2 regions of the Priestia sp. 53B2 genome follow, and region 1 is predicted to be linked to the other one. Evidence: riboswitches for the same ligand, from Rfam matches in the RefSeq annotation. Region 1 holds a riboswitch; the other holds the start of a gene.
The links. Region 1 has a riboswitch for preQ1 ahead of queC (7-cyano-7-deazaguanine synthase QueC). Riboswitches for the same ligand answer to the same signal wherever they lie in the genome.
Positions count from the first base shown of each region.

Region 2: it holds a riboswitch for preQ1, as region 1 does, so the genes downstream of both, ACN6NE_RS13525 (QueT transporter family protein) here and queC (7-cyano-7-deazaguanine synthase QueC) in region 1, are expected to answer to the same signal.

Region 1 is NZ_JBLZXA010000020.1:630,301-634,993, forward strand. It holds gene ACN6NE_RS17310 (alpha/beta hydrolase family protein) at 1-489, shown strand, start outside; gene ACN6NE_RS17315 (DUF6254 family protein) at 577-702, shown strand; gene ACN6NE_RS17320 (3-ketoacyl-ACP reductase) at 768-1,487, opposite strand; gene ACN6NE_RS17325 (spore germination protein) at 1,695-2,363, shown strand; PreQ1 riboswitch class I at 2,522-2,565, shown strand; gene queC (7-cyano-7-deazaguanine synthase QueC) at 2,796-3,461, shown strand; gene queD (6-carboxytetrahydropterin synthase QueD) at 3,461-3,901, shown strand; gene queE (7-carboxy-7-deazaguanine synthase QueE) at 3,894-4,625, shown strand.
Region 2 is NZ_JBLZXA010000018.1:18,274-22,966, forward strand. It holds gene ACN6NE_RS13515 (YitT family protein) at 198-1,064, opposite strand; gene ACN6NE_RS13520 (Lrp/AsnC family transcriptional regulator) at 1,446-1,856, opposite strand; PreQ1 riboswitch class I at 2,053-2,097, shown strand; gene ACN6NE_RS13525 (QueT transporter family protein) at 2,107-2,595, shown strand; gene ACN6NE_RS13530 (hypothetical protein) at 3,032-3,475, shown strand; gene ACN6NE_RS13535 (hypothetical protein) at 3,567-3,893, shown strand; gene ACN6NE_RS13540 (DHA2 family efflux MFS transporter permease subunit) at 3,965-4,693, opposite strand, start outside.

The sequences.
Region 1 (4,693 bases):
GTATTAAATCTTATTAAATGGGGAGAACAGCTTCCGTATGTAAATCACCAGCAAAAGGTAGCGCTAGGATATTCACGCGGCGGCATGATGACGTATTTAACGATGAAAAACGGCGTTAAATTTGATGCAGTTGTCGTACAATCAGGTATTACTGACATGTTTCAATTTTATGATCAAAGAGGGCCTGAAATGAAACAAGTGCTGCGGAAAATTGTAGGAGATCCGGCGCAGTATCCAGAGAGGTATAAAAGTCGTTCTGTTGTCTATTGGAGCGATAAAGTAAATTCACCTCTTTTGATTTTACAGGGTGATCATGACTGTAAAGTTCACCACACTCAGGCTGAAAAGCTTGTGAAACAACTAGATGAGCAGGGAAAAGAATACAAATACGTACTGTACAAAAACGGAGATCATCCGCTAACTGCTTATTATGATCAATATAACGCGGAAATTGATAAATGGTTTAAAATACATTTAGCTAAGCAGTAAAGAAATTGGAAGCAGTTTTGATGAATGGAAAAGAGCAGCTTGTTTTATCCTACTACATGTAAGCATATAAAAAGGGGATGAAGCAAAATGACTCAGTCTAAAAGTCAAAAAGAGCGTCAGTGGAATGTACGAAAACAATCACAAAACCCATCGCATGGAAAAGTAAAATCTTTTGAAGAACTATCAGAAGAAATCACGCCTAAACGTAAATAAGGTAACCATCATATAAAGGAAGACACAAAAAAGGAGAGCTGAAGCTCTCCTTTTTCTATGTTTGTTTAGGGATTTGTGGACCACATGCCCGCAGATTTGATAAAAATCCGCGGATGCAGTTTTAATTGTGCTACCATAATTTCAGCTAGGTCTTCAGGCTGCATCACTTTATCAGGATTGCCATCCGTTAAGTTTTCTTTATATGCTAATTCTGTTGCTACTGTACTTGGTGTGAGAGCTGTTACACGAATATTGTGTTTTCGCACTTCTAGCGCTAGAGATTCGGTTAAGCCGAGCACGCCAAATTTTGAAGCGCTGTAAGCACTTGTAACGGGAGCGCCTTTTTGACCAGCAGTGGATGAAATATTGATGATGTCTCCACCATTTTTTTCGATTAATTGAGGGAGAACAGCGCGCGTTACGTAGTAAACGCCCATTAAATTCACATCGATAATTTGTTTCCACTCAGCTGGGTCTAGCTCTAAAAAGCTTCCGAATTTACCGATTCCCGCATTGTTGATTAAGATATCCGTTGCCCCTAATTTTATATGTAGATGCTCGACTGCTGCGTTTACTTCTTCCATAGAAGAAACATCTGCTGTTGCATAAGCAACTTGTACATCAAATGCTTCTAGTTCAGAAGCAACAGCCTTTAAATCTGCCTCTGTACGAGCAATTAAACCGATATTTACGCCTTCTTTTGCTAATTCAATCGCAGTTGAACGACCGATGCCTTTTCCTGCTCCTGTAATAAGAGCTACTTTGCCTTTAAGTGATTGTGCCATGTATAGACTCCTTTCAATGTTCCGCATAAACATTCTTCATAATAACAAAGAATTATCCATTACTATCCTATAGAAATGCACAAATGATGTCAAAAATAAAGATTATTAAAAAGGCTTCAAGTATAAATTTCCTTTTCATACAAAAACTATAGAGACTAAAAAGAAGAAATTCCGTTTTTTTTCGTTCAATGTAGTGGAGGATGAACAATGCGTATAAAAAAACTATCTGAGTTAACGAATAAATCCAAACAGCGGAAAGAAAAAGCTGATGAAGCGAAGGACTCTAAGAAAACTAGTGCTTCTTCTACACAGGAAGAGCAGAAATTATCGGAGAGGGTGGGAGATAATTTATCCCGCATGAAAAAAGCACTGGGACAGAGCACGGACTTAGTTGTGCGAGAGTTTCGAATTTCGATTGAAGAAAAATTCACTTTAGGTGTTGCTTACATCGACGGATTAGTAAATAAAGACGAAGTTGAACACTATGCGCTGGACTCCATTATGCACTATCACGATGAACATTTAACACATGATGATGGCATCGTTAATATGTACGAATTGATTAAAAGCTATAGTTTGGCAGCGGGTGAAATCATGGAAGCAAAGACATTGGATGATACTCTTCTTCATGTTTTATCAGGAGATACCGTGCTGTTTTTAGAAGGGTATCAAACGTATATTGTGGCAAGTACAAGAGGGTGGAGAGACAGGGCTGTTTCTGAACCCCAATCTCAGACCGTTGTAAGAGGACCTCGAGACAGTTTCACAGAAACACTGCGAACGAATACCGCATTGATTCGGCGCCGAATAAAATCTCTACAGCGTACTTCAATTATTTTGAAAAATATTACTGGCCGTTTTATCTATTTGTACTAAGCGTCTGTTTTCCGTTATTATTTATTGCGCTTTCTTATATAAAGAAAAATAAGGCAGCTAAAGGCGATAGAAGCCAACAAACATAGCATTATTTATACGCATGTGGTATAGTATACGATGACAATTCAAGAAGAAACGCCGTACACGTTTGTATATGTACGGGAGAGGTTCGAGAACTCCCTCTATAAAAAACTAAGATCATCGTTGATGACAAAAGACACGGTTTTAGCGTGTCTTCTTTCACGTGCTTTTCTATCAACACGTCTTTTTGACGTGTATGCTGGAGAGGACGTGTATCTTAGTTGCTTTTTAGGGAGATTGCTGAAAAAGAGCAGTCTCTTTTTTGTGTTATAAAATTAGCCACAAAGGGAACGAACGGTTCAATAAAGTTTCTTCTTCTTTTGATTTCAATCAAAAAGGAGACGAACAGTAATGATGAAAAATGAAAAAGCTATTGTTGTATTTAGCGGAGGTCAAGATAGTACAACATGTCTATTTTGGGCTTTGAAAAACTTTAAAGAGGTAGAAACGGTTACTTTTCAATACGGTCAGCGTCATAGTCAAGAGATAGAAGTAGCAAAAGCTATCGCAGCTGATTTAGGTGTGAAGCATACCGTACTAGATATGTCACTTTTAAATCAATTAGCACCAAATGCCTTAACGCGAGATGATATTGAGATCGAGCAAAAAGAAGGAGAGTTGCCTACAACGTTTGTGGATGGCCGCAATCTGTTATTTTTATCATTTGCAGCCGTACTGGCTAAAAACAGCGGAGGCCGTCATATCGTAACAGGCGTTTGTGAAACTGATTTTTCAGGGTATCCAGACTGTCGAGACGTATTTGTGAAATCGTTAAACGTCACGCTTAATTTATCAATGAACTTCGAGTTTGTGATTCATACGCCGCTTATGTGGATTGATAAAGCAGAAACGTGGGCGTTAGCGGATGAGCTAGGAGCGCTTGAATATGTGCGTGAAAAAACATTAACGTGCTACAACGGTATTGTTGCTGACGGGTGCGGCGAATGTCCCGCATGTCAATTGCGAAAACGTGGGTTAGATCAATACCTGCAAACAAAAGAAGGAGGAGAGAAATAATGCTGCAACAAATGTACCCTCAAGTATTTCATGACTATGAATATGAACTGAACAAAGATATGCAGTTTGCTGCGGCACATTTTGTTCCTCACACAGAAGCAGGAAAATGCCGTCAAGTCCATGGACATACGTATTTTGTAAATCTAACTGTTGCCGGAGATACATTAGACGAAGCGGGCTTTTTAGTAAACTTTGCGCTATTGAAAAAAATTGTTTCTGGTCAATTTGATCATACATTATTGAACGATCATTCTATCTTTAACGAAGAAAATCCAAATGATTTTCCTACAACTGAAGTTGTTGCTCGTAAAATTTATGAGTTGGTTCAAGAATATCTAGACACACTACCAAATAAGCCTTCTTGCGTACAAGTATTCGTGCGGGAAACGCCGACAAGTTACGTAGTTTACCGCCCAAAGAAGGTGAAAAAACGTGGCTAATACAATTCCAGTACTTGAAATATTCGGACCAACGATTCAAGGGGAAGGAATGGTTGTAGGACGTAAGACGATGTTTGTTCGTACCGCAGGCTGTGATTATTCCTGCAGCTGGTGTGATTCAGCTTTTACATGGGATGGATCAGCTAAAAACGATATTCGTCAGCTAACAGCAGAACAAATTTGGACGGAGCTAAAAGAAATTGGAGGAGAGTGCTTTGATCACGTCACCATTTCTGGAGGAAACCCTGCGCTTATCAAGGCAATTGGTTCACTTGTAGAGCTTTTGCACAGTCATGGGGTAAAAGCAGCTCTCGAAACACAGGGAAGCCGTTATCAGGATTGGTTCCTAAAGATCGATGATTTAACGATTTCTCCTAAGCCTCCAAGTTCATTAATGAAAACAAATTTCTCCGTATTAGACGATATTATAGAGACATTAATAAAGGAAAAACGCATGGCGCATATAAGCATAAAAGTCGTTGTATTTAATGATGAGGACTTTGAGTATGCAGAGGCTGTTCATGAACGTTATCCTGAGGTTCCATTTTTTGTTCAAGTAGGCAACGAGGACTTAACGACAATCGATAATGCGTCGTTAACACAAGAATTGCTTAAAAAGTATGAGTGGTTAATCGATAAGGCAGTGGCAGCTAAAAACATGAACGGTGTAAGAGTTCTGCCGCAGGTTCACGCCCTTGTTTGGGGAAATAAACGAGGCGTGTAAGCGTGTAGCAAAAAATTTACAAAAAAAAATAAAAACAGATATATACAAAATAAAAAAACGCTGTTAGA
Region 2 (4,693 bases), on a different contig from region 1:
AATCTCCTATCCTTGGACATACTTATACTACTAATCTAAAAAGGGATGTGGATGAAAATGAAGGTGGCTATCGGATTAAGTGTATTTACGGTCGTTACAGGAGCAATTGCGTTAGGGTCGGTTTACTTTTTAGCGGGTATCTTTTCGTTTTTCTTAACGGTTTTTTCATAAAAAAATCCACCAAGAGGTGGATTTTTTTATTTAGCAGCGGCTTTTGTTTCATGAGGCAAATTGCCGATAAATCCAAATTTCCCGCCGACAACTTCTTTTACTTCGTGGATGACAATAAAAGAATTCGGGTCAATTTGCTGGATTTTCTTTTTAATTTTTAATAACTCGTTCTTTTTAATAACAACGTAAATAATACGTTTATCTTTGTTGGCGTAGTAGCCATATCCGTAAAAGATGGTAGCTGCATTTCCAAATTCACTGGTGATGACTTGTGCTATGTCTTTGTATTGATCAGACATAATCGTCATTGCTTTTTTGTTGTGGAAACCTTCGATAACGACATCTACGATTTTGGCACAAAGATAGACGAATATAAAAGTATAGAGCGTGTTGTTGACGCCAATAGCAAAAACCAATGCTAAAATAATGACGCTGTCCATATAGAACATGCTTTTAGAGATATTGTAGCCTTTTGTATAGTTTAATAAATAAGCTAAAAGAGTTGTTCCACCGGTAGATCCATCTGCGATAAAAATGAGAGCAAGTCCTGTTCCCATTAGTAAAGCCCCGAATACAATTCCTAAAATCATGTCGTGAACGTGAAAAGGAATATAGCTGACTAGACCGAGGAAAACGGACGTCATGACAGCTCCTAAAATAGTATAGAGAATCGTTTTTTTTGTTAGGAATTTATAAGCTAAGGCAATAAATACAAGGTTCAGGAGGAAAGTGCTGATACTTGTAGGAATATGAAATAAATAATATAAAACAAGAGCAATACCAACCGTACTGCCGTCACCTAATTTATTTGGAATAACAAAAAAATCAATCGATGCAGCAACTAAAAGCGCTCCGGCAATAATTAAAATGATGTCTTTATAGATTGTTTTCAATATGCAAACCTCCTTAATCATTAGGGTATTTTCACGTGGAACCTTATTTTTACTAGTGGTTCACAAATAATGAAATAAAAAACGTCTTAGAAATTGTCTAGTTATAAAACTGATCAACTTCTAAGACGAAGAATTACGATACGTGTATAGGTGTTAATCCTGCTTTTCTATGCTTCGATGTCACCGATTATATAAACCTCTGACCGCTATGTCAACGCTGTGAGAGATGTTCAACTTTTCAAAAAATAGAAGGCGGTTTCCTACATAAAAAAGAATCCTTTGCGATGGCGCAAAGGATTTTTAAATTTATTAGAATAGGGGGAATACGTTATTAGGATTACCATTTTCATAAATTAATATACCTTTATTTTTTAAAAAAATTTATTTGTTAATGACGATTGAAAGTTTGTAATTCACATGCTGATTTAGCTCTGTCAAAAAATCATTTAGTTCTTCATTTGAATGAAATTTGCATTCTAATAAGTAGCAGCCATCGCCGCTGATTCTAAAGTTGTTGATAACATACTCCTGCTGACTTTCTAAAAATGTAAGGTAGGGGTGGTGATGAATGCTCTGCGTATAGATATTTAAAAATGCATGGATGGTGTAGCCGAGTTTTCGTTCATCAATGTTAATTGTATAGCCTTTGATAATGCCTTCATCTTCTAGCTTTAATACTCTAGCAGAAGCGGCTTGTCCGGTTAAATGCACTTTTTCTCCTAATTCTTTCATCTTTATACGTCCATTTTTTGATAGCTCTTCTAGTATGCGTTTATCTGTGTTATCTAACATCGCTACAAATCCTTTCGTATTTCAAATCAAAAGGGTTAACTACTTGATGTCACCTGTGTATACTGATACGTCTTCTATTTTATACTAAAGAAAAGTAAGAAAAAAGAGCCGTCAATATGCCAGATATAGAAACCGGCAGTAGTTTGTAAACAGCTAGATTGACGAAAACTTAAGCTTGCTGTATGATTCTTTGAGTGTTTACGTGGTTCGTAACCATCCCACGTTAAAAAACTAAGGAGAGAATAGTAAGATGAATATAAGAACACTTTGCGTCAACGGTCTTTTAGCTGCTATGTATATTGCTGTCAGCATGTTAATCCAGCCGTTTGGCTTCACCAATATCCAATTTCGTATATCGGAAATGTTCAATCACTTAATTGTGTTTAATAAAAAGTACGTGTACGGCATTGTGCTAGGAGTATTTCTGACGAATTTGTTTTTTTCACCAATGGTCGCTTATGATCTGGTGTTTGGGGTAGGACAATCTGTGCTATCATTACTCATTACCATTTTTTCTATGCGCTACATTAAAAATATGTGGGCTCGTATGCTTGTTAATACACTTGTATTTACGTTCACGATGTTTATTATTGCGTTTGAACTGCACTTAGCATTTGATTTACCATTTTTCTTTACATGGTTAACAACGGCCGTTGGTGAGTTCATTGTTATGCTTGTTGGAGCACCAATTATGGCGGCAATTAATAAACGTGTACAATTTAATAAGCTAGTTGGATAAAAAAGATGCGGCTGTGATAAATCTCACAGCCACATCTTTTTTTCTTTGTTATTCTATAGGTGTAGTGATAAACCCCTTATTTATTGAAGAGCTTTTCACGCATGGACAAATTACCCATATCTAGCATGTAAAAAGAGCAGATCGCGTTTGCGTTCTGCTCTTTTTGCGTAAGGCAATAGGAAGTATTCAGTTAGATTATTTTGATAGAATGAGTGATAAATCTCACAGCGCATTCTTTTTTCTTTTGTTACGATATACATATAGTTGGCAAACTCCTTATCGAAAAGTTTTTCGCACAACAACACATTACCTATGCGTAGCAATTAAAAAAGCAGACCGATGACGGTTTGCTTTTTTAATTGTATTTTTTACCATTAAATAACTTTTTTGAGTTATAATTGTAAAATAACCTTTGTACTAGAGAGGGGATTGTTTTTTGAATAGAAAGTTAGGAATTCTTGTTTTATTAGCGTTAGCCATCTTATTTGCCGGGTGTTCAAAAGAAGAAGACAACGTTCCTTTAAGAGAACTAGAAAAGATAAGTATTAACGTAATCAAAGAACAAAAAATGAAGCAAGGAATTCCATATGAAATGGAATTAGTAAACAAGAGCGATTTGACCATCAAACAAAATAATGTATTTTTATCGTATCCTTTAAAAATGAAAAACGGTTATTCTGATAATAAATTTAAGGTGTTAGCAGAAGGAAATAAATTAAATATCAAGCCAAAACAAAAGGTGAAGTTAACGGCATTTCTTCCTTATAAAGGAACTAATAAAGAAGCGTTAGCTATTGATGAGCCTGACGTAAAGTGCATAGGGTATTGGAATAAGCTTGATGACTACCATCAATTTTCTTTTGGAGGATCCTTGAAGTAAGAATAATATATAACTATTTGTTAAATGGTGGAACTGAGCGTAAGTGTTTGATAAAGGTGGTGAATGAACAGTAAGTGTAGACACGGATAGATTGATTAGCTTCTTTATTTTATGGGGAACACCCGCTGTTTTTAGTATAGTAGAGTACTGTAAACTGAGTAAAACTGAAAAAAAAGAAGCTATAAGAGACTTAACATCTGTAAAATCTATTGTAACAACAGGATTTATATTGACCGGAGGAGTTATGGCGAGTTTAGGCAGGTTGTTATCTCTGCTGCCTCTGCACGTTATAGGTACTTTTAGTTTAGTCATTGGTGGTGTCGTGGGCGCTATTGAAGCATGGGAGATAGAAAGAAAGAGAAGTATTGTTATCCTTGTTTTGATAGTATCTATGATTGCTCTTACATTTATAATATAAATTCTCCATGTAACAAGAGCTGCTCAAATTATGAGCAGCTCTTATCAGTTTCTTACTTATTGTGTTTCAAGCTACTGATCTTTTTTCTTTAACGTAAGAGCGAGCAGGAACGAAACGACGGCGAAAGCGATGGCTACATAATAGACGGTATGAACCCCGCTTGTCATACTTTTTATTTGTAACAGCGTTTTATTTGTTTCATTTGATTGTTGAATAAAGTGCTTAGAAGCCATGGTCATAATACTTGTATACAAAGCGGGTCCAATCGCGCCTGAAACTTGGTTAATCGTATTTGAAATAGCTGAACCGTGAGCATGAAGCGGTTTTGGTACTTGATTTAAAGCCAGCGTCATCACGGGCCCGATGCTTAAACCTACGCCGATTGTAAAGGCTGCGTATAAGATGGCTGCAGCCGTCGTGCTTGTTCCGCTTGAAATAGTAGTGAATAAACTTAAGATAATTGTTAAAAGGACTAAGCCCGTTAAAAGCAGCGGTTTAAATCCAATTTTGTCAAACAAACGTCCTCCCACCATAGCTGTTAGAGCAAGCGTTACGCCCCCTGGAAGCATAAGAAAACCTGTTTGCAAAGGAGACAGTCCCGCAGCCGTTTGGAAATATAGCGGCAAAATTAACATCATTGAAAACTGAATCATCATAATAAGAAACATTAAGAAAATAGATCTTGAAAACACAGACGATCTAAAAGGCTTCATATTAATCATGGGAGAATTCAGCTTGCTTTGCTTTCTGACAAATAAAGCAAGCGCTATGACGCCAATTATGAGCGTAAGCCATACGAT